DNA from 2 places in the Streptomyces afghaniensis genome. Region 2 is predicted to be linked to the other one. Evidence: riboswitches for the same ligand, from Rfam matches in the RefSeq annotation. Region 2 holds a riboswitch; the other holds the start of a gene.
What was found. A riboswitch is a leader RNA that binds a small molecule or an ion and turns the genes downstream of it on or off. The one in region 2 is predicted to bind glycine.
Positions count from the first base shown of each region.

Region 1: linked by a shared signal. The riboswitch ahead of gcvT (glycine cleavage system aminomethyltransferase GcvT) and the one ahead of gcvP (aminomethyl-transferring glycine dehydrogenase) in region 2 are both predicted to bind glycine.

Region 1 is NZ_JBIRGJ010000012.1:289,767-305,721, reverse strand. It holds gene ACH4G3_RS39740 (beta-ketoacyl-[acyl-carrier-protein] synthase family protein) at 1-1,197, shown strand, start outside; gene ACH4G3_RS39735 (glycoside hydrolase family 25 protein) at 1,205-1,762, opposite strand; gene ACH4G3_RS39730 (L-serine ammonia-lyase) at 2,005-3,372, opposite strand; gene glyA (serine hydroxymethyltransferase) at 3,468-4,730, opposite strand; gene gcvH (glycine cleavage system protein GcvH) at 4,745-5,122, opposite strand; gene gcvT (glycine cleavage system aminomethyltransferase GcvT) at 5,220-6,386, opposite strand; glycine riboswitch at 6,377-6,499, opposite strand; glycine riboswitch at 6,500-6,599, opposite strand; gene ACH4G3_RS39710 (AAA family ATPase) at 6,782-7,450, shown strand; gene ACH4G3_RS39705 (enhanced serine sensitivity protein SseB) at 7,518-8,306, shown strand; gene ACH4G3_RS39700 (enhanced serine sensitivity protein SseB C-terminal domain-containing protein) at 8,444-9,244, shown strand; gene ACH4G3_RS39695 (ABC transporter permease) at 9,598-10,596, shown strand; gene ACH4G3_RS39690 (ABC transporter substrate-binding protein) at 10,605-12,374, shown strand; gene ACH4G3_RS39685 (ABC transporter permease) at 12,466-13,476, shown strand; gene ACH4G3_RS39680 (ABC transporter ATP-binding protein) at 13,473-14,555, shown strand; gene ACH4G3_RS39675 (ABC transporter ATP-binding protein) at 14,552-15,691, shown strand; gene ACH4G3_RS39670 (trimeric intracellular cation channel family protein) at 15,756-15,955, shown strand, end outside.
Region 2 is NZ_JBIRGJ010000005.1:3,177-19,131, reverse strand. It holds gene ACH4G3_RS18790 (APC family permease) at 1-336, shown strand, start outside; gene ACH4G3_RS18785 (DUF1707 SHOCT-like domain-containing protein) at 338-934, opposite strand; gene ACH4G3_RS18780 (TOBE domain-containing protein) at 1,062-1,457, shown strand; gene modA (molybdate ABC transporter substrate-binding protein) at 1,610-2,413, shown strand; gene ACH4G3_RS18770 (ABC transporter permease) at 2,410-3,240, shown strand; gene ACH4G3_RS18765 (ABC transporter ATP-binding protein) at 3,281-4,366, shown strand; gene ACH4G3_RS18760 (TOBE domain-containing protein) at 4,393-4,812, shown strand; gene gcvP (aminomethyl-transferring glycine dehydrogenase) at 4,876-7,761, opposite strand; glycine riboswitch at 7,937-8,032, opposite strand; gene ACH4G3_RS18750 (PRC-barrel domain-containing protein) at 8,146-8,520, shown strand; gene ACH4G3_RS18745 (DNA polymerase IV) at 8,439-9,926, opposite strand; gene ACH4G3_RS18740 (MerR family transcriptional regulator) at 10,060-10,743, opposite strand; gene ACH4G3_RS18735 (bifunctional nuclease family protein) at 11,062-11,535, opposite strand; gene ftsR (transcriptional regulator FtsR) at 11,621-12,355, opposite strand; gene ACH4G3_RS18725 (FHA domain-containing protein) at 12,407-13,360, opposite strand; gene ACH4G3_RS18720 (DUF881 domain-containing protein) at 13,422-14,360, opposite strand; gene ACH4G3_RS18715 (small basic family protein) at 14,366-14,698, opposite strand; gene ACH4G3_RS18710 (DUF881 domain-containing protein) at 14,695-15,600, opposite strand; gene ACH4G3_RS18705 (sugar phosphate nucleotidyltransferase) at 15,708-15,955, opposite strand, start outside.

The sequences.
Region 1 (15,955 bases), on a different contig from region 2:
GGCATCGGACTGGCCACCGCGGGCGGTGTCGGAGCCGACGCAACCTGGCGACGGCTGTGCGAGGGGAGACCGACGGCGACCACTGACGACCGGCTCGCCGGCCTGCCGGTGGACTTCAGCTGCCGGGTCCCGGACGACGACCTCGCCGCCGCTCTGGGGCGCGGTCTGCGCTGGCGCACCGACCGCTTCATCCACCTGGCCGTCGCCGCCGCACGGGAAGCCGTCCGGGACTCCGGCCTGGAGCCCACGGACTGGGAAGGTGACCGAGTCGGTGTCGTCATCGGGGTGGGCAGCAGCAGCCGCGACACCGACCTGCGCGTTGCCGCGTGCATGACCTCAGGTCAGTATCAGAAGATCTCGCCGACCACGGTCCCGCGGGCCTTGCCCAACATGGCCGCCGGTGAGATCGCGGCAGATCTGGGCGCGAAAGGGCCGGGCCTCGGCGTCAGCACCGCCTGTGCCTCCGGCGCGACCGCCATCGGCATCGGAAGGCAGCTCCTGCAGAGCGGCATGTGCGACATCGCCGTGGTCGGCGGCGCGGAGAGTGCCTGCGGCCCACTGTCCAGCATGAGCTTCTGGCGGCTGGGCGCGTTGTCGACCCGCTGCCATGATCCGCTGGGCGCCTCGCGGCCCTTCGACGCGGAACGAGACGGGTTCGTCCTGGCAGAAGGCGCCGGCGTCCTCGTACTCGAGCGCGCGGAACACGCCCGTGCCCGCAGGGTCAGGCCGAAAGCCGTCCTGTCCGGATTCGGGGCCACCAGCGATGCCCACCACTCCACCACTCCCCACCCGGAGGGGGAGGGAGCCGTACGCGCGGTGCACGACGCGCTGCGGCAGGCCGATCTGGCGCCCGCCGACATCGACCACGTCAACGCCCATGCCACGTCGACGCCACTGAACGACCGCATGGAAGCCGCGGTGCTGCACCGCGTCTTCGCCCAGCCGCCGCTCGTCACCGCCACCAAGAGCATCCTCGGCCACTCGCTGGGCGCCGCAGGCGCCGTCGAAGCCGCCGTGTGCGTCCTGACCCTCCACCACCAGACCGTTCACCCAGTCGCCAACCTCGACGTCCCCGAAGCCGGCATCGACCTCGACATCGTCACCAAGGTCGCCCGGCCCTGCCGGATCGACACGGCCCTGAGCACATCGTTCGGCTTCGGCGGACACAATGCCGCCCTCGTCTTCCAGACCCCCTGACAGGCGATCAGGCGTCCTCCGCCCACTTCCGCAGTGCCGCCTTGCTCGCGAAGTCGGCCACGTTCTTGTCCAGCGGGTCGTCCGTGTACTGGTGGAAGCGCCACTTCGCCTTGATGCGGGGCTTGCCCGCGCTGACATAGTCGGCGATCCACAGGCCGTCGCCCGCGTAGGAGGTGGTGTCGATGTTGAGCCAGAAGTTGCGGTTGGCGTAGAGAACGACCTGGTTGTTCGGCCGGAGATCCTTCAGCTTCCGGATGAACAGGTCCTTCTCCGCGTTGCTCGCGTGCGTCCCGTCGCTGGTCGTCTCCCAGTCGACGGCGAGGATGTCGCCCGGCCGGTCCGGGGCCTTGGCGAGGAAGTACTCGGCCTGGGCGGTGAGGTTGCCGGGCCACAGGAAGTGGTAGAAGCCGACGACCAGACCGGCGTCGCGGGCCCGCTTCGTCTGGGCGGCGAGTCTGGGGTTGACGTAGGAACGACCCTCTGTCGCCTTGACGAAGACGAAGGACAGGCCGTCGGTGTCGTAGGAGGAGGACTGGTAGGCGCTCACGTCGATGCCGCGCAGCATGGGGGGCTCCCTGAAGTGCTGGTGGGGGAAGGGGAGTTGTGCTCACCACCATGACACGGCCTCTCCCGGACTGACGTGGAAATGTCAACTTCGGCGGCCCACGGGGGATGCGTCGCTGTGACCGGTGACGTCTGATCCGACCGCATGACGGACGCTCGAAAGCGCTTGCCCAAGCCCCGCGCACCGCTCCGGCGGCCGCGGCATGGCGCCGGTCACCGGGACACCGGTCCGGAGGGTCCTTCTCAGCACTCGATGATGTTGACCGCCAGCCCGCCCCGCGCCGTCTCCTTGTACTTCACCGACATGTCCGCGCCGGTGTCCTTCATCGTCTTGATGACCTTGTCCAGGGACACCTTGTGGGAGCCGTCGCCGCGCATCGCCATGCGCGCGGCCGTGACGGCCTTCACCGCGGCCATGCCGTTGCGCTCGATGCACGGGATCTGGACCAGGCCGCCGACCGGGTCGCAGGTCAGGCCGAGGTTGTGTTCCATGCCGATCTCGGCGGCGTTCTCGACCTGTTCCGGCGAGCCGCCGAGGACCTCGGCCAGCGCGCCCGCCGCCATGGAGCAGGCGGAGCCGACCTCGCCCTGGCAGCCGACCTCGGCGCCGGAGATGGACGCGTTCTCCTTGAAGAGCATGCCGATCGCGCCCGCGGCGAGCAGGAAGCGGACCACGCCCTCCTCGTCGGCGCCCGGCACGAAGTTGACGTAGTAGTGCAGGACCGCGGGGATGATGCCGGCCGCGCCGTTCGTCGGTGCGGTGACGACCCGGCCCCCGGCCGCGTTCTCCTCGTTGACCGCCATCGCGTAGAGGGTGATCCACTCCATGGCGAGCGCCTTCGGGTCGCCCTCGGAGCGCAGCTTGCGGGCGGTGTTCGCGGCCCGGCGGCGTACCTTGAGACCGCCCGGCAGGATGCCCTCGCGGGACATGCCGCGCGCCACGCACGCCTGCATGACCCGCCAGATCTCCAGCAGGCCCTCGCGGATCTCCTCCTCGGTGCGCCAGGCCCGCTCGTTCTCCAGCATCAGCGCCGAGATGGACAGGCCGGTCTCCTGGGCCATGCGCAGCAGCTCGTCGCCCGTGCGGAAGGGGTACTTCAGCACGGTGTCGTCGAGCTTGATGCGGTCCGCGCCGACCGCGTCCTCGTCGACGACGAAGCCGCCGCCGACCGAGTAGTACGTCTTCGTCAGCAGCTCCGCGCCCGAGGCGTCGTACGCCCAGAGGGTCATGCCGTTGGCGTGGTACGGCAGGGCCTTGCGGCGGTGCAGGACCATGTCGTCGTCGTAGGAGAACGCGATCTCGCGCTCGCCCAGCAGGTTCAGCCGGCCGCCAGCCTTGATGGTCTCCACCCGTTCGTCGGCCGTCTCCACGTCCACCGTGCGCGGCGAGTCGCCCTGCAGGCCGAGCAGCACCGCCTTCGGCGTGCCGTGGCCGTGGCCGGTGGCGCCGAGCGAGCCGTAGAGCTCCGCGCGGACCTTGGCGGTCGGGGCCAGCAGCTCCTCGTTGCGCAGCCGCCGGGCGAACATCCCGGCCGCGCGCATCGGCCCGACGGTGTGGGAGCTGGACGGGCCGATGCCGATCGAGAACAGGTCGAAGACCGAGATGGCCACGGGGACTCCTGACTACGGGGGTGGTGCAAGGGGTGGTGCAGGGGGACAGGGCGCCCCGCCCCACGCGGAACGGGGCGCCCTGAAAGGTTTCTTCGTTATGTGCGCGAACCCGGGTAGAGCGGGTGCCTGCCGGCCAGGGCCTTCACCCGGGCCTTGAGGGCCTCCGCGTCGTACGACGGCTTCAGCGCCTCGGCGATGACGTCCGCGACCTCCGTGAAGTCCTCGGCCGTGAAGCCCCGGGTGGCCAGGGCCGGTGTGCCGATCCGCAGACCGGACGTCACCATCGGCGGGCGCGGGTCGTCCGGGATCGCGTTCCGGTTGACCGTGATGCCCACCTCGTGGAGGCGGTCCTCGGCCTGCCGGCCGTCCAGCTCCGAGTGGCGCAGGTCGACCAGGACCAGGTGCACGTCCGTGCCGCCGGACAGGACGTCCACACCCACGGCCCGGACGTCGTCCTTCACCAGACGCTCGGCCAGGATGCGGGCACCCTCCAGCGTACGGCGCTGGCGCTCCTTGAAGTCCTCCGAGGCCGCGACCTTGAACGCGACCGCCTTGGCGGCGATCACGTGCTCCAGCGGACCGCCCTGCTGACCGGGGAAGACAGCGGAGTTGATCTTCTTGGCGAGTTCGGCCGTGGAGAGGATCACACCGCCGCGCGGGCCGCCCAGCGTCTTGTGGGTGGTCGTGGTGACCACGTGCGCGTGCGGCACCGGGTTCGGGTGCAGCCCCGCCGCGACGAGCCCGGCGAAGTGGGCCATGTCGACCATCAGGTACGCGCCGACCTCGTCCGCGATCCTGCGGAACTCCGCGAAGTCCAGCTGCCGCGGGTACGCCGACCAGCCGGCCACGATCAGCTTCGGCTTGGACTCCTTGGCGAGCCGCTCCACCTCGGCCATGTCGACCCGGCCGTCCTCGCCCACGTGGTAGGCGACGACGTCGTAGAGCTTGCCGGAGAAGTTGATCTTCATGCCGTGGGTCAGGTGCCCGCCGTGCGCGAGGTTCAGACCCATGATGGTGTCGCCCGGCTTGAGCAGCGCGAACATCGCGGCGGCGTTGGCCTGGGCGCCCGAGTGCGGCTGCACGTTCGCGTGCTCGGCGCCGAACAGCTCCTTGACGCGGTCGATCGCGATCTGCTCGACCACGTCGACGTGCTCGCAGCCGCCGTAGTAGCGGCGGCCCGGGTAGCCCTCGGCGTACTTGTTGGTCAGGACCGAGCCCTGCGCCTCCATGACCGCGACCGGAGCGAAGTTCTCCGAGGCGATCATCTCGAGCGTGGACTGCTGCCGGTGCAGCTCGGCGTCGACCGCGGCGGCCACGGCCGGGTCGAGCTCGTGCAGGGGGGTGTTCAGGACGGACATACGGCTACGACTCCTCAGCCGGCGGAGAACGCGGTGTACTCGTCGGCGGAGAGCAGGTCGCCCGGCTCCTCGGCGACCCGCACCTTGAACAGCCAGCCGCCCTCGAAGGGGGCCGAGTTCACCAGCGACGGGTCGTTCACGACGTCCTCGTTGACCTCGGTGACCTCACCGGAGACGGGGGAGTAGAGGTCGGACACCGACTTGGTCGACTCCAGTTCGCCGCAGGTCTCGCCCGCGGACACGGTGTCACCGACCTCGGGGAGCTGGACGAAGACCACGTCGCCGAGCGCGTTGGCCGCGTGCTCCGTGATGCCGACCGTCGAGACGCCGTCCTCGGCGGCCGACAGCCACTCGTGCTCCTTGCTGTAACGCAGCTGCTGGGGGTTGCTCATGGCCTGGATTCTCCTGTACGCGCGGGAGTGCTGATGAAGGGGACTGCTGGTGAGCGCGATGTGCCGGGGACCGCCGGTGCGGCCCGACGGCCAGTGTCTACTTCTGGCGCTTGTAGAACGGCAGCGCCACGACCTCGTACGGTTCGTGACTGCCCCGGATGTCCACGGCCACGCCGGGCGTGCCGGGGGCGGCGTGCGCAGCGTCGACGTAGGCCATCGCGATCGGCTTGCCGAGCGTGGGGGAGGGGGCGCCGGAGGTGACCTCGCCGATCACCTCGCCGCCGGCGACCACCGCGTACCCGGCGCGCGGGACCCGGCGGCCCTCGGCGACGAGTCCGACGAGGACGCGCGGCTCGTGGTTCGCGTCCTCCGCGGCCTCACGCAGGGCCGCGCGGCCCACGAAGTCGCCCTCCTTGTCGAACTTCACGACCCGCCCGAGCCCGGCATCGAAGGGCGTCAGCTCCCGCGAGAGCTCGTGCCCGTACAGCGGCATGCCCGCCTCCAGGCGCAGCGTGTCGCGGCAGGACAGCCCACACGGGACCAGCCCGGCACCCTCGCCCGCCTTGGTCAGCGCCTGCCACAGTTCGACCGCGTGCTCCGGCTTCACGAACAGCTCGAAGCCGTCCTCGCCGGTGTAGCCGGTGCGGGCGATCAGGGCCGGGACGCCCGCGACCGTGCCGGGCAGCCCGGCGTAGTACTTCAGCCCGTCGAGGTCGGCGTCGGTGAGGGACTTCAGGATCCCCGGCGACTCCGGGCCCTGTACGGCGATCAGCGCGTAGGCGTCCCGGTCGTCGCGCACCTCGGCGTCGAAGCCGGCGGCGCGCTCGGTCAGCGCGTCCAGGACCACCTGGGCGTTGGAGGCGTTGGCGACGACCATGTACTCGGTCTCGGCGAGCCGGTAGACGATCAGGTCGTCGAGGATGCCGCCGTCGGCCCGGCAGATCATGGTGTAGCGGGCGCGGCCCGGCTTCACGCCGCCGATGTTGCCCACCAGGGCGAAGTCGAGCAGGGCGGCGGCCTGCGGACCGCTGACGGTGATCTCGCCCATGTGCGAGAGGTCGAAGAGCCCGGCCTTCGTGCGCACGGCGTTGTGCTCGTCGCGCTCGGAGCCGTAGCGCAGGGGCATGTCCCAGCCGGCGAAGTCGGTCATCGTCGCGCCGAGCGAACGATGCAGGGCATCGAGCGCGGTGTGACGGAGTTCTCCTGTACTGCTCACAGTCGGTCGTCTCCCAGGGCAATGACGGGCGAGGTCGTTCCTCCCCATCTGTCATCGGAACCTGAGAGGTTCGCCATGACCACACGGGACACGGCTTGCACCTTGGGTGGAGCCGCACCCGTCGTCTCGACGACAGGAAACGGCCCGCTTTTCAGATGTGCCTCGCCCGCGCGGTAACGGGGCCTGAGAGATTCAAGGGAGGGACTTGCTCCTTCGGCGCCCCAGCGTCAGCGGTGCTGGGGACTCTCCCGCGCGGATTCAAACGGCCGGTATGCAGTTGGCGCGCACATCATTGCACGCATCGTCGCGCGGCGGCAGGGGCACCACCTGTAGCAGGGCTGTTGCGGGAAGAGGACTAAAACCAGAGACATCGGGCATTACCTTCTCTTTACACTCGGCGGGGATGGGACTGAAGTACCTGGCCCCAGGGGAGGACGATCACGGTGAACAGGACCACCGCGTACGCCACGACATCGGGCGTCGCGCTGCCCGGGCAGCCGGCCGCTCCGGCACGGGCGGCCTGCGGCCCGCTGCCGGTGCCGGTCGTCCGCGATCTGCGCGAGCGCGAGGGCCGAGGCCCGCACGCGCTGCTCTTCGGCCCCCGCGACCTCGTCGTGGTCACGGGCCTGCCCGGCAGTGGCAAGTCCACGCTGATGCGGCGCACCGTGCCCGGCCGGCGCATCGACTCCCAGGACACCCGCGACCGCTGGGACAGCCGCATGCCGCGCTTCCTGCCGTACGGGGTCTACCGCCCGCTCGTCCGCCTCGCCCACTACGCCGGGCTGCGCCGCGCCCTGCGCGGCGGCGAGGGCGTCGTCGTGCACGACTGCGGCACCCAGGCCTGGGTCCGCCGCTGGCTGGCCCGCGAGGCCCGCCGCCGGGGCGGCACCCTGCATCTGCTCATGCTCGACGTCACGCCCGAGGAGGCCCTGGCCGGCCAGCGCGACCGCGGCCGGGGGGTCTCGCGGTACGCGTTCCTGCGCCACCGCGCGGCGGCCAACCGCCTGCTGCGCTCCGTGGAGCGGGGCGAACTGCCCGCGGGCTGCGGCTCGGCGATCCTCGTCGACCGGGACGCGGCGGGCACCCTGCGCCGGATCGGCTTCACGGGCTGACCGCCGAGGGCCGATGAGCCGCTAGCCTTTTGAGCCACAGCAGTGGTTCCAGGCAGGCGGTAGGCAGATGGACTTCCCGGCGGACTTCTCCGCGGACTTCCCGGCGCACACGCAGACCCACCCGCACGGCGGATGGCCCGGCAACGAACTGGAGGAGGTGCTCTCGGCCTCCCTCGGCGCCGGGCCGTCGGCCGGCGGGCGGATCGTCGAGGTGCTCGGCCGGAGTTTCGTCTGGATCCCCCTGCCGAACGGCGGCGGCCCGCAGAGCGGTCCCCTCGACCTGCCCGGCATCGAGATCGAGGGCCAGGCGTACGTCCCGGTGTTCAGCTCCGAGGAGCAGTTCCGCCAGGTCGTCGGCTCCCACATGTCGTACACGATCGCGCCCGCCGTGGAGTTCGCCCGCGGCCTGCCCCCGCACGCCGGGATAGCCGTCAACCCGGGCGGTGTGGTCGGCATCCCGCTCCCGCCGCCCGCCGTGGCCGAGCTGTGCCGGGCCGGCCGGACCCCCTTGGACGGCCCCGCGAGCGGCGGCCGGGTCCGCCTCTTCGAGCCCGACTGGCAGGACGACCCGGTGGACTTCCTCGCCGCCGCCTCCGCCGAGTTCGAGGCCGTCGGCGTCGTCCTCACCGCCCGCCGTTGCCTCGCCGAGATCGAGACGGCCGACCCGGTGATGTTCGTGGGCGTCGAACTCTCCCAGTGGGAGGGCGACCTGCGGGCCCTCCCCCTGGAGGCTCTGTCCCGAGCCGTGACCCGGTGCCCGGCCCCCTGGCAGGTCAACCTGGTCCTCCTGGACGTGGCGGAGGACCCGGTGGGCACCTGGATGAGGGACCGGGTCCGGCCCTTTTACCAGCGGTAGGTCAGGTTCCCCAGGGCGCGGGGAACCGCGCGACCAGCAACAGACGGGCCGCACCCGCCGGACGAGGGCAAGTCCGGAGTCGGTGGGCGGGCTTAAGCTAGGTCACGGTCGAGGCGTTGTACGAAGGGGCGGTAAAGGTGAGCGCGAGCGGCACGGCCGCGGCCGGACAGGTCGAGCACATGCTGCGCCAGGTCACGCCCGGGCGTTACGACGCCTACGAGGCACTCCTGCGCGCGCTCGCGACCCCGCACACCGGCCAGATCTGGATGCTCCTCTGGCACGGCCAGGCGGGCTCCCCCGACGCCCAGTACGGGAACATGGAGGTCGACGGCTGCGGCTACGCCCCCTGTGTGACCTCCGCCCAGGAGCTCTCGGCCAGCGGCTGGAACCGCAGTTACGAGGTGGTCGACGGAGTCGACGTCGCCCGCGCCCTCTACCCCGACCACTACGGCCTCTGGCTCAACCCGCACGCCCCCGGCGGCGGCGTCGGCATCCCCTGGCTCGACCTGCGCCGGATCGCCACGGGCCTGGACCGCCAGCCGGCCGGCCCGCTGCGGCTGTCCGAACCGGCCATCGAGCTCCCGCAGTTCTACGCCCTGCTCGCGCAGAACGCCCACCGCACCCCGGCCGTCCGCTCGCTGCGCCGGGCCTGGGTGCAGCCCGCGCTGGGCGCGCCGTACCTCGCCATCGGACTGGATGTGTACGACACCTCGCCGCCGGCCGTGGATTCCGTGCGCGCGATGATGCAGCAGTCCCTCGGTGCCGTACCGGACGGGCTGCCCGTCTCGACCGTGGCCATGTCCGACGAGCACGACCCGGTCGCCATGTGGCTGCGCGCGAGCGCCCGCCCCTTCTACGACCGCGAGGCCCACGCCACCGCCCCCGTCCAGGCCCCGGCCTCGGGCTACGGCTACCCCCCGGTCCAGGGCCGGTACTGACCCATCCGGCGGGCCGCCCGCAGGCCGGCCGACGGTCCCTGTTTCCCCACCTTCGAACGCGACGGGCTCTCAGCTCTTCGCGCGTAGATGGGATTGAAAAAGGCGGCTTTGCCCTAATATGCCCCTGTCTCAGCGCGTCCGACCGCCGTTACCCACTGTCCGGATAACGGAACCCCGCAGACAGCATCACGTTTACGCATCCTTTCACCGCCAAGTCTGGCAACAGATCGCCAAAGCGTTGAAGACTCCCCGCAAGACACGGGCCGGGTCGGTCGCGTGTACGAGACAAACAAACCGCTACAGCGGCAGCCAGGGGCTCGGCGATCGCCGGCCCGAGAGGGGTCAATCGCACCGTGACCGCACCGATCGAGACCACCGGGGCGGAAGCCGGAGCACAGCCCGAGGCCGTGCTCTCCGGGGTCAAGAAGAGCCAGATCGAAGGGCGCTCGCTCACTCAGATCGCCTGGATGCGCTTCAAGCGGGACAAGGTGGCGATGGCGGGAGGCGTCGTCGTCATCCTGCTCACGCTGATGGCGGTGCTCTCCAAGCCGATCCAATGGATCTTCAACCTCGATCCCAACAAGTTCAACCAGGACCTCATCGACCCCGCGCTGCTCGCCCCCAAGGGCGGCTGGGGAGGCATGAGCTGGGACCACCCGCTCGGCGTGGACCCCCAGTACGGCCGGGACATGCTCGCCCGCATCATCGACGGTTCCTGGGTCTCCCTCCTGGTCGCGGGCGGCGCCACGCTGCTGTCCGTGTGCATCGGCACTGTGCTCGGTGTCATCGCCGGGTACTACGGCGGCTGGATCGACAGCGTCATCAGCAGGCTGATGGACACCTTCCTGGCCTTCCCCCTGCTGCTGTTCGCCATCTCGATCTCCGCCTCCGTGCAGGACGGCTTCTTCGGTCTCGAAGGCCTGTCCCTGCGCATCAGCGTGCTGATCTTCGTGATCGGCTTCTTCAGCTGGCCGTACATCGGCCGCATCGTGCGCGCCCAGACGATGACCCTGCGCAAGCGGGAGTTCATCGAGGCCGCCACGAGCCTCGGGGCACGCGGCCCGTACGTCCTGTTCCGGGAACTGCTCCCGAACCTCGTCGCGCCGATCCTCGTCTACTCGACGCTGATCATCCCGACGAACATCCTGTTCGAGGCCGCGCTGAGCTTCCTCGGCGTCGGTATCGCTCCGCCGCAGGCCTCCTGGGGCGGCATGCTCAGCAACGCTGTGGATCTCTACACGGCTGATCCGCAGTACATGTTCGTGCCCGGACTGGCGATCTTCATCACCGTCCTGGCCTTCAACCTGCTGGGTGACGGGCTGCGTGACGCCCTCGACCCTCGCAGCAAGTGATCCATCGAATGAGGGGGCTTCCTCAGGTGAAGACGAGAAGGGTGACCGCCGGCGTTGCGTCGGTCCTGGCACTGTCGCTGGGCGCTGCCGCATGTGGCGGCGGAGGCGACGACAACGACGGGAACGGAGGCAACGGCAAGAAGGACGCCGCGCTGACCTCGATCGTCAACCCGTCGAGCAAGAAGGGCGGGACGGTCACGTACGAGCACTCGGACGTGCCCGACTCCCTCGACCCGGGCAACACGTACTACGGCTGGGTGCAGAACTTCTCCCGCCTCTACGGCAGAACGCTCACCACGTTCAAACCGGCGGCGGGCAAGGAAGGCCTGGAGGTCGTCCCGGACCTCGCCGAGTCCCTCGGCAAGTCCAGCCCGGACGCCAAGACCTGGACGTACAAGCTGCGCGCCGGCGTGAAGTTCCAGGACGGCACCCCGGTGACGTCCAAGGACGTGAAGTACGCCATCGAGCGCTCCAACTTCGCGCCCGAGGCCCTGTCCAACGGCCCGACGTACTTCAAGTCGTACCTGGAGGGCGGCGACAAGTACCAGGGTCCCTACAAGGACAAGTCCGCCGAGGGCATCAAGTCGATCGAGACGCCGGACGACCGGACGATCGTCTTCAAGCTGAAGCAGCCGTTCGCCGACTTCGACTACCTGGCCACGTTCTCGCAGACGGCGCCGGTGCCGAAGGCGAAGGACAACGGCGCGAAGTACGTGCAGAACATCGTGTCCTCCGGCCCGTACCAGTTCCAGTCCTACGAGGAGGGCCGCGGCGCCACCCTGGTGCGCAACCCGCAGTGGGACGCGAAGACGGACCCGATCCGCAAGGCGCTGCCGGACAAGGTCACGATCAAGTTCAAGGTCAACCCGGTCACGGTCGACAACGACCTGCTCGCCGACAAGATCACGGCTGACGCGGCCGGCACGGGTGTGCAGCCGCAGACCCAGCCGAAGGTGCTGCGGGGCAAGTACGCCAACCAGACGGACAGCTCCTACGCCGGCGCGACGCAGTACATCGCGCTCAACGTCAACGTGAAGCCGTTCGACAACGCCGACTGCCGCAAGGCCGTCCAGTGGGGCCTCGACAAGCAGTCGGTGCTCGACGCCATGGGCGGTTCGCCGAAGGGCGACGTGGCGACCACGCTGCTGCCGCCGTCGGTCAACGGCTACACCAAGTTCGACACCTACGCGACCGACGGTCACAAGGGTGACGTGGCCAAGGCCAAGGCTGCCCTCAAGGCGTGCGGCAAGCCGAACGGCTTCAACACGATCCTGACGGCCCGCTCCGACCGGCCCGCCGAGGTCGCGGCGGCGACCGCCGTCCAGGCGTCGCTGAAGAAGATCGGCATCAACATCGAGATCAAGCAGTTCCCCTCCGGCAAGTACTTCTCCAACTTCGCCGGTGTCCCGAGCTACGTCCACGACAACAAGCTCGGCATGCTCTCGATGGCCTGGGGCGCCGACTGGCCGACCGGCTACGGCTTCCTCGACCAGATCGTCAACGGCGCGGCCATCAAGCCCTCGGGCGGCAACAACCTGATGGAGCTGGACGACCCGAAGATCAACAAGGCCCTGACGGACGCGATCGCCAACACCGACGACGCGGCCCGCACCAAGGCCTGGGGCGAGATCGACAAGATGGTGCTCGACAACGCCTCGGTCGTCCCGCTGATCTACCGCAAGAACCTGCTGCTCCGGCCGGCGTCGGCGAACAACGTCACGGTCACGCAGGCCTACCTCGGCATGTACGACTACCTGCTGATGAGCTCCGCGAAGTAACTCAGCAGGCCGGATCCTTTCGAAAGGCAGGTGAAGGCACCGGGTGGCCGCGGCGGACGATCCCGCCGCGGCCACCCGGGGCCGTACAGCTGTGGCTGCGTACATCCTCCGACGCGTCATGGGCGCAGTGCTGTTGCTGCTGGTGGTCAGCGCAGTCACCTTCGCCATCTTCTTCCTGGTCCCCCGCCTCGGGGGGCAGACGGCCGACCAGTTGGCCACCCAGTACGTCGGCAAGGACGCGAACCCCGCATCCGTCGCCGCGATCAAGCAGAACCTGGGTCTGGACCAGCCGGTCTACGTCCAGTACTGGGAGTTCATCAAGGGCCTCGTGGTGGGCGCCGACTACAAGTTCGGTCCCGACGCGACGCACTGCAGCGCACCCTGCTTCGGGTACTCCTTCAAGAGCCACATCGAGGTGTGGCCGCAGTTGGAGCAGCGGATCCCGGTCTCCTTCTCGCTGGCCATCGGTGCGGCGGTGATCTGGGTGATCACCGGTGTGACGACCGGTGTGATCTCGGCACTGCGCAAGGGCAAGCCGATCGACCGCTTCTCCATGTTCATCGCGCTCGCCGGTGTCTCGCTCCCGATCTTCTTCACCGGCCAGATCCTGCTCGCGCTCTTCGTCTACGAGATCCCCGTCTGGGACAGCATCGACTACGTCCCGTTCACCGAGAACCCCGCCGAATGGGCCTGGCACCTGATGCTGCCCTGGATCAGCCTCGCCTTCCTCTTCTCGGCGCTGTACGCCCGGCTCACCCGGGCGGGCATGCTGGAGACGATGAGCGAGGACTACATCAGGACGGCGAGGGCCAAGGGTCTGAAGGAGACCACGGTCGTGGCCAAGCACGGCCTGCGCTCCGCGCTCACCCCGATCGTCACGATCTTCGGCATGGACTTCGGCACCCTGGTCGGCACCGCGGTGCTCACCGAGACCGTGTTCTCCCTCCAGGGCATCGGCGCATACTCGGTGCAGGCCATCAAGGACAACGACCTGCCCATCGTGATGGGCGTGACCCTGGTCGCCGCGTTCTTCATCGTCTTCTGCAATCTGATCGTCGACCTGGTGTACGCCGCCATCGACCCCCGGGTGAGGTACTCGTGAGCAAGCTCGACAAAGCCGCGCTCGGCGAACCGGACACCACCGCCCCGTCCGTCCCGGACGACGTGTTCCTGTCCGTCCGTGATCTGCGCATCCACTTCGACACCGACGACGGCCTGGTCAAGTCCGTCGACGGCGTCAGCTTCGACGTGCGCAAGGGCAAGACCCTGGGCATCGTCGGCGAGTCCGGCTCCGGCAAGTCCGTCACCTCCCTCGGAGTGATGGGCCTGCACCGCTCGGCGCGCGCTCACGTCTCCGGCGAGGTCTGGCTGGACGGCCAGGAGCTGATCGCGGCCGACCCCGACGAGGTACGGCGGCTGCGCGGCCGGAAGATGGCCATGATCTTCCAGGACCCGCTGTCGGCGATGCACCCCTACTACTCGGTCGGGCACCAGATCGTCGAGGCGTACCGGGTCCACAACGACGTCAGCAAGAAGGCGGCCCGGCAGCGGGCGATCGAGATGCTCGACCGGGTCGGCATCCCCGAGCCCGCCAAGCGCGTCGACGGCTACCCGCACGAGTTCTCCGGCGGTATGCGCCAGCGCGCCATGATCGCCATGTCGCTGGTGAACAACCCCGAGCTGCTCATCGCCGACGAGCCGACCACGGCCCTGGACGTCACCGTTCAGGCGCAGATCCTCGACCTGATCCACGATCTGCAGAAGGAGTTCGGCTCCGCGGTCATCATGATCACCCACGATCTGGGCGTGGTCGCGGAGATGGCCGACGACCTGCTGGTCATGTACGGCGGCCGGTGCGTGGAGCGCGGTCCCGCCGAGGACGTGTTCTCCGAGCCCCGGCACCCCTACACCTGGGGCCTGCTCGGCTCGATGCCGCGCCTGGACCGCGAGGAGACCGACCGGCTCATCCCGATCAAGGGCGCGCCGCCCTCACTCATCAACCTCCCGTCCGGCTGCGCCTTCCACCCGCGCTGCCCGTACGCGGACATCCCGAAGGACAACGTCACCCGCACGGTCCGCCCCGAGCTGACCGAGGTCGGCGGCTCGCACTGGGCCGCCTGCCACATGACGCAGGAGCAGCGGGAGCGTATCTGGACCGAAGAGATTGCGCCGAAGCTGTGAGCGACGACAAAGCGGTGACCACACCGGACACGAGCGGGAGCACCCTCACCCAGGACACCGCCGCCGACGGCGAGGTCCTGCTGAAGGTGACCGGCCTTCAGAAGCACTTCCCGATCCGCAAGGGCCTGCTCCAGCGGCAGACCGGCGCTGTGCGCGCCGTCGACGGCATCGACTTCGAGGTCCGCAAGGGCGAGACGCTCGGTGTCGTCGGTGAGTCGGGCTGCGGCAAGTCCACCATGGGCCGGCTGATCACGCGGCTGCTCGAACCGACCGGCGGTTCGGTCGAGTTCGAGGGCAGGGACATCACGCACCTGAAGACCGGCGAGCTGCGCCCGATGCGCCGCGACGTGCAGATGATCTTCCAGGACCCGTACTCCTCGCTGAACCCCCGGCACACGATCGGCACCATCGTCGGCGCCCCCTTCCGGCTCCAGGGCGTCGATCCCGAGGGCGGGGTGAAGAAGGAGGTCCAGCGGCTGCTGTCGGTGGTCGGCCTCAACCCCGAGCACTACAACCGCTATCCGCACGAGTTCTCCGGCGGTCAGCGCCAGCGCATCGGCATCGCCCGCGCGCTCGCGCTCAACCCCAAGCTCGTGGTGGCGGACGAGCCGGTCTCCGCGCTGGACGTGTCGATCCAGGCCCAGGTGGTGAACCTGCTGGACGACCTCCAGGAGGAGCTGGGCCTGACGTACGTGATCATCGCGCACGACCTGTCGGTCGTCCGGCACGTCTCGGACCGGATCGCGGTGATGTACCTCGGCAAGATCGTCGAGCTGGCCGACCGCGACAAGCTGTACAAGTCGCCGATGCACCCGTACTCCAAGGCGCTGCTTTCGGCCGTGCCGATCCCCGACCCGAAGCGCCGGGGCGTCAAGAGCGAGCGCATCCTGCTCAAGGGCGACGTGCCCTCGCCGATCGCCCCGCCGAGCGGCTGCCGCTTCCACACCCGGTGCTGGAAGGCGACGGAGATCTGCAAGACCACGGAGCCGCCGCTGGTGGAGCTGCGGGCCGGGCAGCGCGTCGCCTGCCACCACCCGGAGAACTTCGAGGACCAGCAGCCGCAGGACACCAAGCTGCTGTCCTCGGCCAAGGAGGTCGCGGCGGACAACGGCGGCGCCACCCCCGTCGAGAAGTGACCCCGCCCGAGCCCCCGTCCCCGCGCCTCGGGGCGGGGGCTCACCCGTGGGTAAAAATGTTCGGGTGCTCCAGCAACTCTTCAGCCCGTCCGTCCAGCACACGCTCGACCTGATCGGCATCTTCGTCTTCGCGATCTCCGGCGCCCTGCTGGCCGTGCGCAAGAACTTCGACGTGTTCGGCATCGCCGTGCTCGCCGAGGTCACCGCGCTGGGCGGCGGGCTCTTCCGTGACCTGGTCATCGGGGCCGTACCGCCCGCCGCCTT
Region 2 (15,955 bases):
CAGGAGGACTTCGTCTTCGTCGAGGTGACGGTCACCGACCCGTCCGAGTTCGAGGCGGGCCTGACCGTGCGGGGCGAGGTGCTCCACAACCGCTACCGGGTCCTGACCCTGGAGTCCTCCTCCGTCCCCAACGCCCTGGCCGCGCTCCTGCTGTACGTCCGCGACATGACCGGCCGCACCCCGCACATCTACTTCGAGTGGACCGAAGGGGGGCCCTTCGCCAACCTGCTGCGGTTCTTCCTGTTCGGCCAGGGCGAGGTCGCCCCGGTGACCCGCGAGGTCCTGCGCGAAGCGGAACCGGACCGGAAGCGTCGGCCGAAGGTGCACGTGGGCTGAGTCAGCCCTTGGATCTGCGCCGGCCGAAGCCCCTGCGGGGCGGACGCACCTCGATCTGCCCGTAGTTGATCTCGCCGGTGATCCGCACGCGCAGCACGACCGGGGCGTCGGCCGCCCCGCGCGCCTTGATCTGGGAGTAGTTCGTCACCAGCGCGCCGGTGTCCACCACGACCCCCGGCCGGGTCAGCAGCTTCAGGGCGCCGGCCCGCATGTCCAGATCGATGTGCAGGGTGTCCTGGGTGATCACCGCGTCGGTGAAGTCGAGCGTCACCTCGCCCCACGCGGACCGGATCTCCAGCCGCCGCGGCACCACCCAGCCGTCACCGCGCCGGGTCGAGGACCCCTCCTGCTCGATCCGGACGACCTCCTGCGCCTCGACGCCTGCCCCGCCCGCCCCCTCGGGCAGATCCGCGGTCAGCACGGCGAGCTCGCCCACCGTACGGGCGGACAGCGCGGCCTCCAGCCGCTCCTCGAGCTCCTCCAGGGTCAGCCGGCCGTCACCCGCGGCGACGCGCAGCACGTCCACGGTCCGGTCCCGGTCCGCGTGCGAGGCCCTCACCTCGGGCGATCCACCGGTACGCGAGAGGTCCCCCGCCATCACATCTCCCCGCTCTCCCGGGCACGGCACCCGGCCCGCCCCTTCGACGACTAACGCTATATCGCGTTATACCCAACGGCCAACCCCGCATCCGCCGTTCCCGCCCCGCGCCCCTATCGTGACCGGCATGCAGTCCTACACGATCGGCCAGGCAGCACGACTGCTCGGCGTGAGCCCGGACACCGCCCGGCGCTGGGCGGACGCGGGCCGTATCACCACCCACCGCGACGAGGCCGGGCGGCGCCTCGTCGACGGACGGGACCTGGCCGCGTTCTCCGTCGAACTCGCGAGGTCCGGCACCGCCGAGGAGGACACGCCGTACACCTCGGCCCGCAACGCCTTCCCCGGCATCGTCACCGCGATCAAGCTCGGTGACGTCGCCGCCCAGGTGGAGATCCAGGCCGGCCCGCACCGCCTCGTCTCCCTGCTCACCCGCGAGGCCGTCGAGGAACTGGGCCTGGAGGTCGGCATGGAGGCGACGGCCCGCGTGAAGTCGACGAACGTCCATATCGACCGGGTCTGAGACCCGTAGAAACGCACATACACACCCAGCACCCTGCTGGCCCTGGCTCATGCGAAGCCACAGCAGACTTTCCCCTCGCAGATGCGTCAGTATGATCGACGTATCGGAGGAGCCCTGCGGCTCTTCCCCGCACACCGAGGGAGTCGCCCGAGATGATCCGTTCCGCGCACCGGACCCGCAGGATCCTCCAGGTCGCCGGTGCGTCCGCAGCCGCGCTGCTGACCCTGAGCGCCTGCTCCTCCGCCACAGGTTCGGACAAGGGCTCCTCCCCGGGGAAGCCCTCCGGCACGGTCACCGTCTTCGCCGCCGCCTCCCTGGAGGAGAGCTTCAAGACCCTGGGCAGGACGTTCGAGAAGGAGCACCCGGGCACGAAGGTCACCTTCAACTTCGGCGGCAGCGACACCCTCGCCGCCAGCATCACCAGCGGCGCCCCGGCCGACGTCTTCGCCGCCGCCAGCACCAAGACCATGGCGACCGTGACGGACCGGCACGACGCGGCGGGCACGCCGGTCACCTTCGTCCGCAACCGGCTGGAGATCGCCACGCCGCCGGGCAACCCCGACCGGATCTCCTCCTTGAAGGACCTCACCGAGCCCGGCCTGAAGGTCGTCCTGTGCGACAAGACCGTGCCGTGCGGTGCCGCCGCCCGGAAGGCGCTGGACGCCGCCGGTCTGAAGCTCACTCCCGTCTCGTACGAACAGGACGTCAAGAGCGCCCTGACGAAGGTCGAGCTGAAGGAGGCCGACGCCGCCGTCGTCTACCAGACCGACGTGCGGGCGGCGGGTGACAAGGTGGCGGGCGTGAACTTCCCCGAGTCGGCCCAGGCCGTCAACGACTATCCGATCGCCCTGCTCAAGAACGCCCCCAACCCCGAGACGGCGAAGGCGTTCATCGCGCTGGTCAGGTCCGCGGAGGGTCAGAAGGTGCTCTCCCGGGCCGGGTTCCTCAAGCCGTGACCGGCACCCTGGAGAGCCGCCCCCGCCGCGATCGCCGCCGCGGCCGGACCCGACCGGTGCCGATTCCCCTGCTGGTGCCCGCCCTGCTCGGCCTGGCGTTCCTGCTCCTGCCCCTGATCGCCCTGCTCGTACGGGCGCCCTGGCGCAGCCTCCCCGAGCAGCTGACGAGCGCCGAGGTATGGGAGGCACTCCGGCTGTCGCTCGTCTGCGCCACGGCGGCGACGGGCCTGAGCCTGGTCGTCGGCGTACCCCTTGCCTGGCTGCTGGCCCGCACACGGTTCCCCGGCCGGGGTTTCGTACGGGCCCTGGTGACGCTGCCGTTGGTGCTGCCGCCGGTGGTGGGAGGTGTGGCCCTGCTGCTCGCCTTCGGACGCAACGGCGTCATCGGGCAGTGGCTCGACTCCTGGTTCGGGATCACCCTGCCCTTCACCACGACGGGTGTCGTTCTCGCCGAGACGTTCGTGGCGATGCCGTTCCTCGTCATCAGCGTGGAGGGCACCCTGCGGGCCGCCGACCCGCGCTACGAGGAGGCGGCCACCACCCTGGGCGCCTCCCGCTTCACCGCGTTCCGCCGCGTCACCCTTCCGCTGATCGCGCCGGGCATCGCGGCCGGTGCCGTACTGGCCTGGGCCCGGGCCCTGGGCGAGTTCGGCGCGACGATCACCTTCGCGGGCAACTTCCCGGGCCGCACCCAGACCATGCCGCTGGCGGTCTACCTGGCCCTGCAGAACGACCCGGCGGCGGCGATCGCCCTCAGCCTGGTCCTGCTGGCGGTGTCCATCGCGGTACTGGCGGCCCTGCGCGACCGCTGGATGACGGCGTCGTGATGTCCCCGACCGGCTCCCCGACACCCTGGACGTACTCCCCATGACCGAGACGACCGACCTCGGCGGAGCGCCTCCCGGCCTGCGCCCCGAAGGCCTCGACGCCCACCTCGTCGTCGACCGCGGCACCTTCCGCCTGGACGTCACCCTCACCGCCGCCCCCGGGGACGTCGTCGCCCTGCTCGGCCCCAACGGCGCCGGCAAGACCACCGCCCTGCGCGCCCTTGCCGGGCTCAGCCCTCTCACGTCCGGTCACCTACGGCTGGACGGCACCCCGCTGGACGCCACGCCGCCCGAGTCCCGCCCGGTCGGCGTCGTCTTCCAGGACTACCTGCTGTTCCCGCATCTGACCGCCCTGGACAACGTCGCCTTCGGGCCGCGCTGCCGGGGCGCGAGCAAGGCCGAGGCCCGTGCCCAGGCCGCCGTATGGCTGGACCGTATGGGCCTGGCCGGCCACGCAGGCGCCAAGCCCCGCCGCCTGTCGGGAGGCCAGGCCCAGCGCGTGGCCGTGGCCCGGGCCCTGGCCACCCGGCCCCGGCTGCTGCTCCTGGACGAGCCCCTCGCCGCCCTCGACGCCCGCACCCGTCTGGAGGTGCGCGCCCAGCTCCGGCGGCACCTCGCCGAGTTCGAGGCGGTGGCCGTCCTGGTCACGCACGACCCGCTGGACGCCATGGTGCTGGCCGACCGCCTGGTCGTCGTCGAGCACGGCCAGGTCGTGCAGGAGGGCACGCCCTCCCACATCGCCCGCCACCCCCGCACGGACTACATCGCCCGGCTCGTCGGCCTCAACCTCTACCGGGGACGGGCCGAGGGGCACACCGTCCGGCTCGACACGGGCCCGGCCGTCACGACCACCGAAGAGCTCTCCGGCCCGGCCTTCGTGGCGTTCCCGCCCGGCGCCGTGACGCTGTACCGCGAACGCCCCACCGGCTCCAGCGCCCGCAACCTGTGGCGCTGCGAGGTCGCGGGGCTGGAGACGCACGGCGACCAGATCCGCGCGGACCTCACCGGCGAACTCCCCCTGACCGCCGACCTCACCACGGTCGCCGCGGCCGAACTCGACCTGCATCCGGGCGCCCCGGTATGGGCGACGGTCAAGGCGACGCAGACACACGCATACCCGGCATAAGGAACGCGCCGGGCTACCGTGCACCCATGAGCCTGAGCATCCGCAACCAGCTTCCCGGCACCGTCACCGCCGTCACGCCGGGCGAGGCCATGGCGACGGTCAGGGTCCGCCTCACCGGCGGCCAAGCCCTCACCGCGGCGATCACCCGCGAGGCGGTCGACGACCTCGGCCTCACGCCGGGCACCGCCGTGCGCGCCCTGGTGAAGTCGACGGAGGTGTCGCTGGCCACCGGCCCCGTCGAGGGCCTCTCCATCCGCAACCGGATCCCGGGCACGGTCACGAGCATCGCCACCGGCGACGCGATGGCGTCCGTCCGGGTCACCGTCGAGGGCGGCGAACTGACCGCCGCGATCACCAGGGACGCAGCGGACGATCTCGCCCTGTCGGCCGGGGCCCCCGTCGTCGCCCTGATCAAGTCGACCGAGGTGTCCCTCGCTGCCGAATGAGCTGCCGAATGTGGGGAGGGGCCCCGCGCAGCGGAGCCCCTCCCCACACGACCGATCGGCCCGTCAGTCCTCGTACGCGTCCAGCGGCGGGCAGGAGCAGACCAGGTTCCGGTCACCGAAGGCCTGGTCGATGCGGCGCACCGGCGGCCAGTACTTGTCGGCGACCGCGACACCGGCCGGGAAGACGGCCTCCTCACGGCTGTAGGCGTGCTCCCACTCCCCGGCGAGCGTCCCGGCGGTGTGCGGGGCCCCCCGCAGCGGGTTGTCGTCCGCGGGCCACTCGCCGGAGCCGACCTTCTCGATCTCCCCACGAATGGCGATCATCGCCTCGCAGAACCGGTCCAGCTCGGTCAGATCCTCCGACTCCGTCGGCTCGATCATCAGTGTCCCGGCCACCGGGAACGACATCGTCGGCGCGTGGAAGCCGTAGTCGATCAGCCGCTTGGCGACGTCGTCGACGCTCACCCCGGTCGCCTTGGTCAGCGGCCGCAGGTCGATGATGCACTCGTGCGCGACGAGCCCGCCGGGGCCGGTGTAGAGCACCGGGTAGTGCGGCTCCAGGCGCTTGGCGATGTAGTTGGCGCTGAGCACCGCCACCTGCGTGGCCCGCTTCAGCCCCTCGCCGCCCATGAGCCGGACGTACGCCCAGGAGATCGGCAGGATGCCGGCGGAACCCCACGGCGCCGCGGAGATGGGACCGACCCCCGTCTCCGGGCCCGCCTCGGGCTGGAGCGGGTGGTTCGGCAGGTACGGCGCGAGGTGCTCCCGCACCGCCACCGGACCGACGCCGGGACCGCCGCCGCCGTGCGGGATGCAGAAGGTCTTGTGCAGGTTCAGGTGCGAGACGTCACCGCCGAAGTGCCCCGGCTTGGCGAGCCCCACGAGCGCGTTGAGGTTGGCCCCGTCGACGTAGACCTGCCCGCCCGCCTCGTGCACCTGGGCGCAGATCTCGGAGACGTGCTCCTCGAACACGCCGTGCGTGGACGGGTACGTGATCATCAGCACCGACAGCTCGTCGCGGTACTGCTCGATCTTGGCCCGCAGATCCTCGACGTCGATCTCGCCGTCGTCGGCGGTCTTCACGACGACGACCTTCATGCCCGCCATCACCGCGCTCGCGGCGTTGGTCCCGTGCGCGGACGACGGGATCAGGCACACCGTGCGCTGCTCGTCCCCATTGGCCCGGTGGTACCCGCGTACGGCGAGCAGACCGGCCAGCTCGCCCTGCGACCCGGCGTTCGGCTGGAGGGACAACTTGTCGTACCCGGTGACCTCGGCGAGACGGTCCTCCAGCTCACGGATGAGCGTGAGGTAGCCCCCGGCCTGCTCGGCGGGCGCGAAGGGGTGCAGCTGCCCGAACTCGGGCCAGGTGACCGGCTCCATCTCCGTGGTCGCGTTGAGCTTCATGGTGCAGGAGCCCAGCGGGATCATGCCCCGGTCGAGGGCGTAGTCGCGGTCGGCCAGCCGGCGCAGGTAGCGCAGCATGGCCGTCTCGGAGCGGTGCTGGTGGAAGACGGGGTGCGCCAGGTACTCGTCGGTCCGCAGGAGAGCGTTCGGAAGACCGTCCTCGGTGGCCGCGTCCAGCGCCTCGATGACCCCCTCGACACCGAATGCGGCCCATACGGCACGCAGCTGGGCCCGCGTGGTGGTCTCGTCGCAGGCGATGGACACATGGTCGGCGTCGACGAGTCGCAGGTTGACCCCGTTCTCCCGCGCGGCGGCCACGACGTCGGCGGCCCGGCCCCGGACGCGCACGGTCAGCGTGTCGAAGTAGGACCCGTGCACGACCTCGACCCCGCCGTTGGCGAGCCCGGCGGCGAGCACCGTGGCGTACCGGTGGGTGCGCCGCGCGATGCCCTTGAGGCCCTCCGGCCCGTGGTAGACGGCGTACATGCCGGCCATGACGGCGAGCAGCACCTGGGCGGTGCAGATGTTGCTGGTGGCCTTCTCCCGGCGGATGTGCTGCTCACGCGTCTGGAGCGCCAGCCGGTACGCCTTGTTCCCGTCGGCGTCCACGGACACGCCGACGAGCCGCCCGGGCAGGCTGCGCGCCATCTTGTCCTTGACCGCCATGTAACCGGCGTGCGGACCGCCGAAGCCCATCGGCACACCGAAGCGCTGGGTCGTCCCGACGGCGATGTCCGCGCCGAGCTCACCGGGCGACTTCAGCAGCGTCAGCGCGAGCAGGTCGGCGGCGACGGTGACGAGCGCCCCGAGCTCGTGCGCCTGGTCGATGACCGGCTTGATGTCCCGTACGGCCCCGGAGGCGCCCGGGTACTGGATCAGCACGCCGTTGATCTCGCGCTCGGCGATCTGGGCGGGAATGCCCTCTGCGAGGTCGGCGACGACGACCTCGACGCCGGTCGGCTCGGCCCGGGTCTGGATCACGGCGATGGTCTGCGGCAGCGCGTCCGCGTCGACCAGGAACAGGCCCTTCTTGTTCTTGCCGAGACGCCGTGACAGCGCCATGGCCTCGGCCGCCGCGGTGCCCTCGTCGAGCAGGGAGGCACCGGAGGTCGGCAGTCCGGTGAGGTCGGCGACCATGGTCTGGAAGTTGAGCAGCGCCTCGAGCCGCCCCTGCGAGATCTCCGGCTGGTACGGCGTGTAGGCGGTGTACCAGGCGGGGTTCTCCATGACGTTGCGCATGATGACCGGCGGGGTGAACGTGCCGTAGTACCCGAGTCCGATCATGGAGCCGAGGACCTGGTTGCGGTCGGCGAGGGAGCGCAGCTCGGCGATCACCTCGGCCTCGCTGCGGGCGCCCGGCAGGTCCAGTGCCTCGGCGCTCTTGATCACGGCCGGGACCGCTGCGGCCGTGAGCTCGTCCAGCGAGCCGTAGCCGACCTGCGCGAGCATCTTGGCGCGGGCCTCGTGGTCGGGGCCGATGTGGCGCTGCTCGAAGGGAACTGCCTCTTCGAGCTCGGAGAGCGGAATGCGGTGGGCGGTCATTACGGAGGCCTCCTGGTCGACACGACCTTCGAGGGGCACCACGGCACGGGTACCCGGACGGCCTCCCCCTCTGTCATCTCGACCTGAGAGCTTCACCGGATCGCCCGAAGGCCTCCGGCTTTCACCGTCGGTGAGAGCGGAAGCCGTCGACACCCGCCCTGCTTTCCAGAGTGACCTCGTCCGTGCGGTACGTGAGCCTGAGAGATTCCGGGGAGGATTTGCTCCTTCGGCGCCTCCGATGATGTCTGGAGGACTCTCCCGCACGGGGTCAGCAGCCGCTGCCAGCGTACCAGCGCGGCCAACGCACGAACCTTCGAGTGGCCACCTCTGCGATTGTGCCGTTTTGTTGTGCTTACGGATGAGTTGCGACCATGTGGAGGGCCCGTGCGAACCGATATCGATCCGCGCAACCTGATCGGCCGCAAGGCGTTCGACCGCAACGGAACCAGGATCGGCACGATCGACGAGGTCTACCTCGACGACGCCACCGGCGAGCCGGAGTGGGCGGCGATACGGACCGGCCTGTTCAGCAGGGACGCGTTCGTCCCCCTGGAGCCCAGTGAACTGATCGACGGCGCCCTCCACGTGCCCTTCGACCGCGCCCTGATCAAGGACGCCCCCGACTTCGGCGTGGGCCGCCACCTCTCCCCGGAACAGGAACTCCAGCTCTACCACCACTACGGCCTCGACGTCGCCGCGCCTCCCCCGCTCCCGGACCGCGATTTCGGCAAGCTGGCGGGCACGGACGAGACGGCCTGAAGCCCACCGGCGCCGCCGGCCACTCCGCGAACTGCTGCGGGGTCGCCGGCCCGTACGCCCGCTTCCGGTCCCGTTAAGACCAGGGGCAATGGATCCGCCGGCTCCAGGTCCGGGTCGTCGACCCGGAAGGTCCGCACCCGCCCGGGCTCCGAGCCGGGCGTCTCGAACCGCACGGTGACCCGCCCCAGACCGCTGCCCTGCACCCACCCGTGCCCGAACACGGCGTGCCGTACGTCGTGCCCGGCGGGCCACCGCCGTTCGGCGAGCGCCGGCTGCTCCTCGGCCGGCGCCACGGCGTCCACCTCGACGGGCCCCTCCGCCTCCGTCCTTTCCCCCGCCGCCTGCGCGAAGAGATCCTCCTGCGTGTAGTCGGCGAGCCCGCTGACGCCCACCCCGAGCAGCCGCACACCGCCCGTCGTGTCGACCGAGTCCAGCAGTCTGGCCGCCGCCTCGCGGATCACCCCGGGATCGTCGGTCGGCCCGCGCAGCGTCTCGGAGCGGGTGAGCGTCGAGAAGTCGTACCGCCGCACCTTGAGCACGATGGTCCGCCCGGACAGCCCGGCCCCGCGCAGCCGCCGCACACACCGGTCGGCCAGTCGCTGCACCTCGAGACCGACCCGCACCCGGTCGTGGATGTCCACGTCGTAGGTGTCCTCGACCGACACCGACTTCGTCTCCCGCTCCGCCACGACAGGCCGGTCGTCCCGCGCCAGCGCCATGGCGTAGAGCCCGTGCCCGTGCGACTTTCCCAGCAGCCGGACCATCTCGTCCTCGCCCGCCTCGACGATCTCCTCGATCGTGGTGATCCCGGCCCGTCGCAGATGGTCGCCCGTCGCCGGCCCGACCCCCGGCAGCGTCCGCACCGACATCGGCCCGAGCATCGCCCGCTCGGACCCCGGCTCGATCACCACCAGTCCGTCCGGCTTGGCCTGCTCCGAGGCGATCTTCGCGAGCATCTTGGAGGCGGCGAGCCCGACCGATCCCGTGAGTCCGGTGACGGCCCGTATGTCCGCGCGCAGCTGTGCCCCCACCAGCCGCGCCGACTGCTCGTCCCAGGCGGCTCCCCCGGCTTCCAGGTCCACGAACGCCTCGTCCAGGCTCAGCGGCTCCACCAGCGGCGACAACGCCCGCAGCAGCTCCATCACCCGCTCGCTGATCGCCTTGTAGAACCCGAAGCGCGGCACGAGATACGCGGCGTTGGGCGCGAGCCGCCGGGCCTGCCCCATCGGCATCGCCGAATGCACTCCGAAGACCCTGGCCTCGTACGACGCCGTGGCCACGACGCCCCGCGGCCCGAGCCCGCCCACGACGACGGCCTTCCCGCGCAGACTCGGCTTGGACGCCTGCTCCACCGAGGCGAAGAAGGCGTCCATATCAAGATGCAGAATCGTGGGCGCGGTTCTCACATCTCCGATGCTGCCCTACGCCACTGACAACGCCCGGGACAACCGCCCTCACACCCCGATAGAAACCGCTTGCAGTGCGGCACGGAAAGCTGCCGCCCGCAACAGCCCCATGGCCACCGCGCTGCCGGACGGCTCAGACGGCCCGGTTCCGCCGACGCGCCAGCTCGTCCGCCGGGTTGGGCCCGACCAGGGTCTCGCCGGTGTCGATCCGTTCCCCGTGCAGCTGGGACAGCGCGCTCTCGACATCCCGCCACACCACGCCCACGGCGATCCCGAAGATGCCCTGGCCCCCTTGGAGCAGCGCGTGGACCTCGTCCGGCGAGGTGCACTCGTAGACCGTCGCCCCGTCACTCATCAGCGTCATCCGCTCCAGGTCGCTGAAACCGCGTTCCCTGAGGTGCTGGACGGCCGTTCGGATGTTCTGGAGCGACACACCGGTGTCGAGGAACCGCTTGACGATCTTCAGGACGACGACGTCCCGGAAGCTGTACAGCCGCTGTGTCCCCGACCCGTGGGCGGGGCGCACACTCGGCTCGACGAGGCCGGTGCGGGCCCAGTAGTCGAGCTGCCGGTAGGTGATACCGGCGGCCGCGCAGGCCGTGGGGCCGCGATAGCCGATCTGCTCGGACGCCATGGACGTCGTCCCTCCGCTGCTCGGCACGGCCGTCGGTCGCTGCGGAACGTGATCAGCCACGCCGCCGGGCTGGGGACACCCCCCGCTCGGGCGGAGCCGTGAGCCCGGGGGAGGGTACGGACCGCTCACCCTGAGACTGCGCTCGGGGCCGCCCCCAGCCGTACCGTCGCCGCTGCTTCTCACGCCGACCTCCGTCCTTGACCTGCCTTCTCGACGGTAGGCAGTCACCCGGGGTGCGTCAACGATCGCCACACTCGCCACGCCGAGTGATAATCACCCTAAGAGTGGTTTCCCGTGCCCCACCGCGGGGAAAGGCTAGCCGAATGCCTCCGATGCGGGCCGCGTGACGCTCTCACGCGCCTCCGGCACATGCGGGCAATTCACCCGTCACACATACGGCGGGCGACCCTGCCGCGGACCACATCGTCCGCCGGGCCGCCCCACACACGCCTACTGGCCTCTGGCACTCGCCGCCATCCGGCTCTCACCGGTGTCCGGAGCTCACTGGCTGCTGCTGCCGAAGTCCTCCGGGGAGATCTGGTCGAGGAACTCGCGGAACTTCTCCACCTCGTCCTCCTGCTCGTCCGGGATCGCGATACCGGCGTCGTCGAGCACCGTGTCACTGCCGTAGATCGGCGTCCCGGTGCGCAGGGCCAGCGCTATGGCGTCGGACGGGCGGGCGCTCACCTCGACGCCGCTGGCGAAGACCAGCTCCGCGTAGAAGACGCCCTCGCGCAGGTCCGTGATGCGCACTTCCGTGAGTTCCTGGCCGACGGCCTCCAGCACGTCCTTGAACAGGTCGTGGGTCAGCGGTCGCGCAGGAGCCATGCCCTGCTGGGCGAAGGCGATCGCCGTCGCCTCCCCCGGTCCGATCCAGATGGGGAGGTAGCGATCGCCTCCCACTTCACGCAGCAGCACGATCGGTTGGTTGGAGGGCATTTCCACCCGGACACCTACGACATCGAGCTCGTTCACACAGCAACCCTAGGCCGTGCTCGGGATGTTTGGGTAGTCGGGCCGGGAACGGGCGCCTGATCCGGCCCTCCCACGACCGGCCACCTCAGGGCAGCCGCACACCGAGCGCCGTCTGCACCAGAGCGGCGTGCAGCTTCACCGTGAGCCCCGCCAGCTCCTTGGTGCGGGCCTCCGCATGAGCCCTGGTCTGCGGGTTCCGATGCCGCTTCAGCGGGGCCACCACCTGGTCCACGAGCCCGGCCTCGCGGTCGGCGGCGGCCTTCATCACCCGCAGATGCCGCGGCTCGATCCCGAACCGCCCCAGCTCGGCGATCAACGAGGCCACCGTGACGGCCTCCGCGTCGTACACCCCGTCCTCCAGGGGCGTGACGAGCCCGTACGACTCCCACTCCCTGAGCTCGTCCTCGCCGACACCGGCGGCGGCGAGCAGCTCCTCACGTCCGATCCTGGCCGCCGTGGGCACCTCGGGGGGCTCGGGCGCGCTCTCGCCGTCACGCTGACGGCCCAGCGCCGGCAGCTGGACGGCCTCGCCGCGCTCCATGGCCTCCAGGTGCTCGCGGATCACCTTCAGGGGCAGATAGTGGTCCCGCTGCATCCTCAGGACATGGCCGAGACGCTCGACGTCGTGAGCACTGAACTTGCGATACCCCGACGGGGTCCGCTGCGGCTCGATGAGCCCCTCCGCCTCCAGAAAACGGATCTTGGAGATGGTGACCTCGGGGAACTCGTCGCGCAGCACCTTCAGCACCGTGCCGATGCTCATCAGCCTGTCCGTGGCGGCGGCGCCGTGCCCGGCACCGCCGCTCGGTGTTTGAAGCATGGACCTTCCCTGGCGGACGGACCTTCGCGGGGTTCCCCGGCCGGAATCCGGTCAGTAGCCCCGCTGGCTGGCGTAGAAGACCAGCCGGTACTTGCCGATCTGCACCTCGTCGCCGTTGTTCAGGGCGACCTGGTCGATCCGCTCGCGGTTCACGTACGTGCCGTTCAGGCTGCCCACGTCGGCCACCGTGAACGAGCCGTCCTGACCGCGACGGAATTCCACATGCCGCCGGGAGACCGTCACGTCGTCCAGGAAGATGTCGCTCTGCGGATGACGCCCCGCCGTGGTCAGATCGCCGTCCAGCAGGAAGCGGCTGCCCGAGTTCGGCCCGCGGCGCACGACCAGGAGCGCGGACCCCAGCGGCAGCGCGTCGACGGCAGCCTGCGCCTCGGGGGACAGCGTCGGCATCGGCGTCTGGCCGGTGGTCTCGCTGTCGTAGGCCTCGAGACCGGAGATGGAGATCGTGGAGGTCGTCTCGGACGGACGCTCCGCCGCCGCCCCCGCCCGCAGCGGCGCGCCGCAGTTGGAGCAGAAGCGGCTGTTCTCCGCGTTGCGGTTACCGCACCTCGTACACACCAGGGCCGACATCGGATCCTCCTGCCGCGGCTGCCCACCGGGGGCATTGGACGCATACGGGTCGGAAAACCCTCCGCCCGTACCTGAGGTTGACGGTTGCCCGAAACCTATGCCGCCGGGCTGCGCAGGGTCAACCGACGGCGCGCCCTGACCTCCGGAAACGTCGCCGCCCGGGCCACCGACCTGGTCCCGGAACAGCGGCCGCTGGCCCTCCGCGTCAGGCTGTGCGCGATGGCGAGCGGTCGCATTGTCGCTGCCCTCTCGCGCGCTCTTGCCGAACAACTTCGCAAACAACTTCACGGGCGATTCCCCTTGACCGAAACAGACCCGCCCGTGGGGCAGGACGAACCCTGACTGAACACTCTGGCCGACCCGGACATCCTGACAACGTCCGTCTGCACCAGACAGTTTCCACCACGCACCACCCATTCGGTGCGCCGACCCCCCGCAACCTCATGCCCTCGCCCGACCTCGCCCATGCACCCCCGGTTCACTGGGAGGACGACCGAGCGTAGTCAGGCCGCTTCACCGCCCGCAAGGCGTCCACGACGATCTTGGTCGACCGCTCGATGGTGACCGTGGCCTGTTCCTTCTCGAGAGTCTGCACCACGCCTCCGGGGATGTTGAGCGCCGGCTCGAGATCCTGCGGCTTGCCGATGACCTTGAAACGATAGGGCGCGTTGATCTTGTTCCCGTCGACGCTCACACCCTTGCCGGAGTCCGTCAGATAGGTGCCCGCGACGACCCGCACGCCGTTCACCTGGATCGCCTCGGCACCCGCCGCGCGCAGCTCCTGGATCGCGTCGAGCAGCATGTCCGCCTCGACCGTCCCCTTCGTGTCCTCGATGGTCATGGTGATGCCGGGCCCCTGCGCTGCCACCGTGCCGGCCAGGATGCCGAGTTGCCTCTCCTTCTCGACGGTCTGCTTCCGGGCCTCCTCGGCCTGGTCCGAGCTGTTCTCCAACTCGTCTCGCTGCTTCTCGAGGCCCTGCTTCTCGTCCTCAAGACGCTGCGTACGGTCATCCAGTTCATCGAGGATCCGGACAAGATCTTCCTGACGCGCACCGCGCAGCGCGCTGTCACTGTCGCTGTGCGAGGCCACCTGCACGGCCAGCCCGAACCCGAGGCCGAACAGCAGCAGCGCGACGATGAGTTGGGCCCGGGAGACCCGCGGCGGCCACAGCCCCTTCACCAGCCGCTGCCGACCGGTCAGCTGCGGCTCGGGCCCGGGAGCCGCCTGCGATTCGGGCTCCGGTTCCGGTTCTGATTCCGACCTCGGCCCAGGGACGTCCTGGGCAGCGGGCACCGGCCCGGACACCTCTTGTGGCAGTTCCTTGCGCAGCCGGTTCCCGGACTCGCCGTTCCCGTCGCGCTGGTCCGCGCGCGTGTCGCCGTTGTCCTCGGGGCGCTTGTCGTCGTGCTCGCTCATCGGCCTCACGCCCGGAACACGTGCCGGCGGATCGCCGCGGCGTTGGAGAAGATCCGGATACCGAGGACGACCACCACACCGGTGGACAGCTGGGCACCCACGCCCAGCTTGTCCCCCAGGAACACGATCAACGCGGCCACCACCACGTTCGACAGGAACGACACCACGAAGACCTTGTCGTCGAAGATGCCGTCGAGCATGGCCCGCAGACCGCCGAAGACGGCGTCGAGCGCCGCCACGACAGCGATCGGCAGATAAGGCTCGACCACCGCCGGAACCTCAGGCCGGACCAACAGGCCGGCCACGACTCCCACGACGAGGCCCAGTACGGCGATCACGATGTGCCCTTCTCGCTCTTCTCAGTGCTCGGCTGTGCTGTACGTACGATCACACTCGGCGCGGCAGGCAGCCGGAGGTCGTCCTCCACGGAGATGCCTGTCCTGATGCCGTAGCTCTCCTGGAGCGCGTTCAGGTACAGCCCGTCCGCGCTGTTCTGGAACCGAGTGCTCAGCCGCTGCCCGTCCCCCACCGCCAGCACCGTGTACGGCGGCACCAGCGGCTTGTTGTCGACCAGTATCGCGTCCCCCGCGGCCCTGATCGCGGACAGTGCCGTCAGCCGCTGCCCGTTGATCGAGACGGCCTCGGCGCCCGACTCCCACAGCCCGTTGACCACGCGCTGCATGTCCCGGTCGCGCACCCGGCCCGTGTCGGAGAACCCGGTGGTCTCACGCGGGTCGCCGTCACCGCCGGAGCCGGCCTCCTTGGCGTCGTTCACCACGAGCTTCACGCCGGGGCCGTGCACCGGTGTGGCGCCCGACAGGATGCCCACGGTCTCGGACGCGGCGCTGCCACCGCTGTGCTTCAGCGCCTCCCGCTGGCGTGCGCTCACGTCCTCGCGCAGCCGGTCGACGGAGTCCTCCAGCTTGTCCGCCGTCTCGGTCTCCCGGTCGATCCGGTCGACCAGCTCCTGCCGCTCCTTGGCGACGACCGGAGCGGCGACGCGTGCCTGGGCCGCTCCCACGGTCACGACGAGGGCCGCGAGCACCAGACCGGCAGCGAGTCCCAGCTTCGCGCGGAGCGTCTTCGGCAGGCCGCCGTCGCCCGCGGCCTTCTTCCGCTCGGCGGCCTCGGCGTATCCGTCGTCGAGGCTGTGGTCCATGACATTGGTGATCAACGACATGGACGCGTCCGGGCGCCGGGGCCGCGTCGGTGTGCTCCGAATGGGGGGTTGCTGCGGCATGCCGCACATCGTCGCACGTCGCGGCCACTACCTCCGAAACGGCCCCACGGCGTGCCGGACAGGCCCCGTTGGGGACACTTGTCCGGCACGCACGCGTGCAGCCCGTTCTACCGTCCGGCGCTGTCCACGACCGCCGACCACTCGTCCAGCAGGGCCTGCGCGGAGGCATCGTCCGGCCCCTCGGCCCACAGGTGGGTGACAGCCTCGGCCGGGTCGGGCAGCACCATCACCCAACGACCGTCCGTCTCCACCACCCGCACGCCGTCCGTGGTGTCCACGAACCGGTCTCCGGCCGCCTCTACGACCCGCCGCATCACGAGTCCCTTGACGGCCCACGGAGTCGCCAGATCCCGCT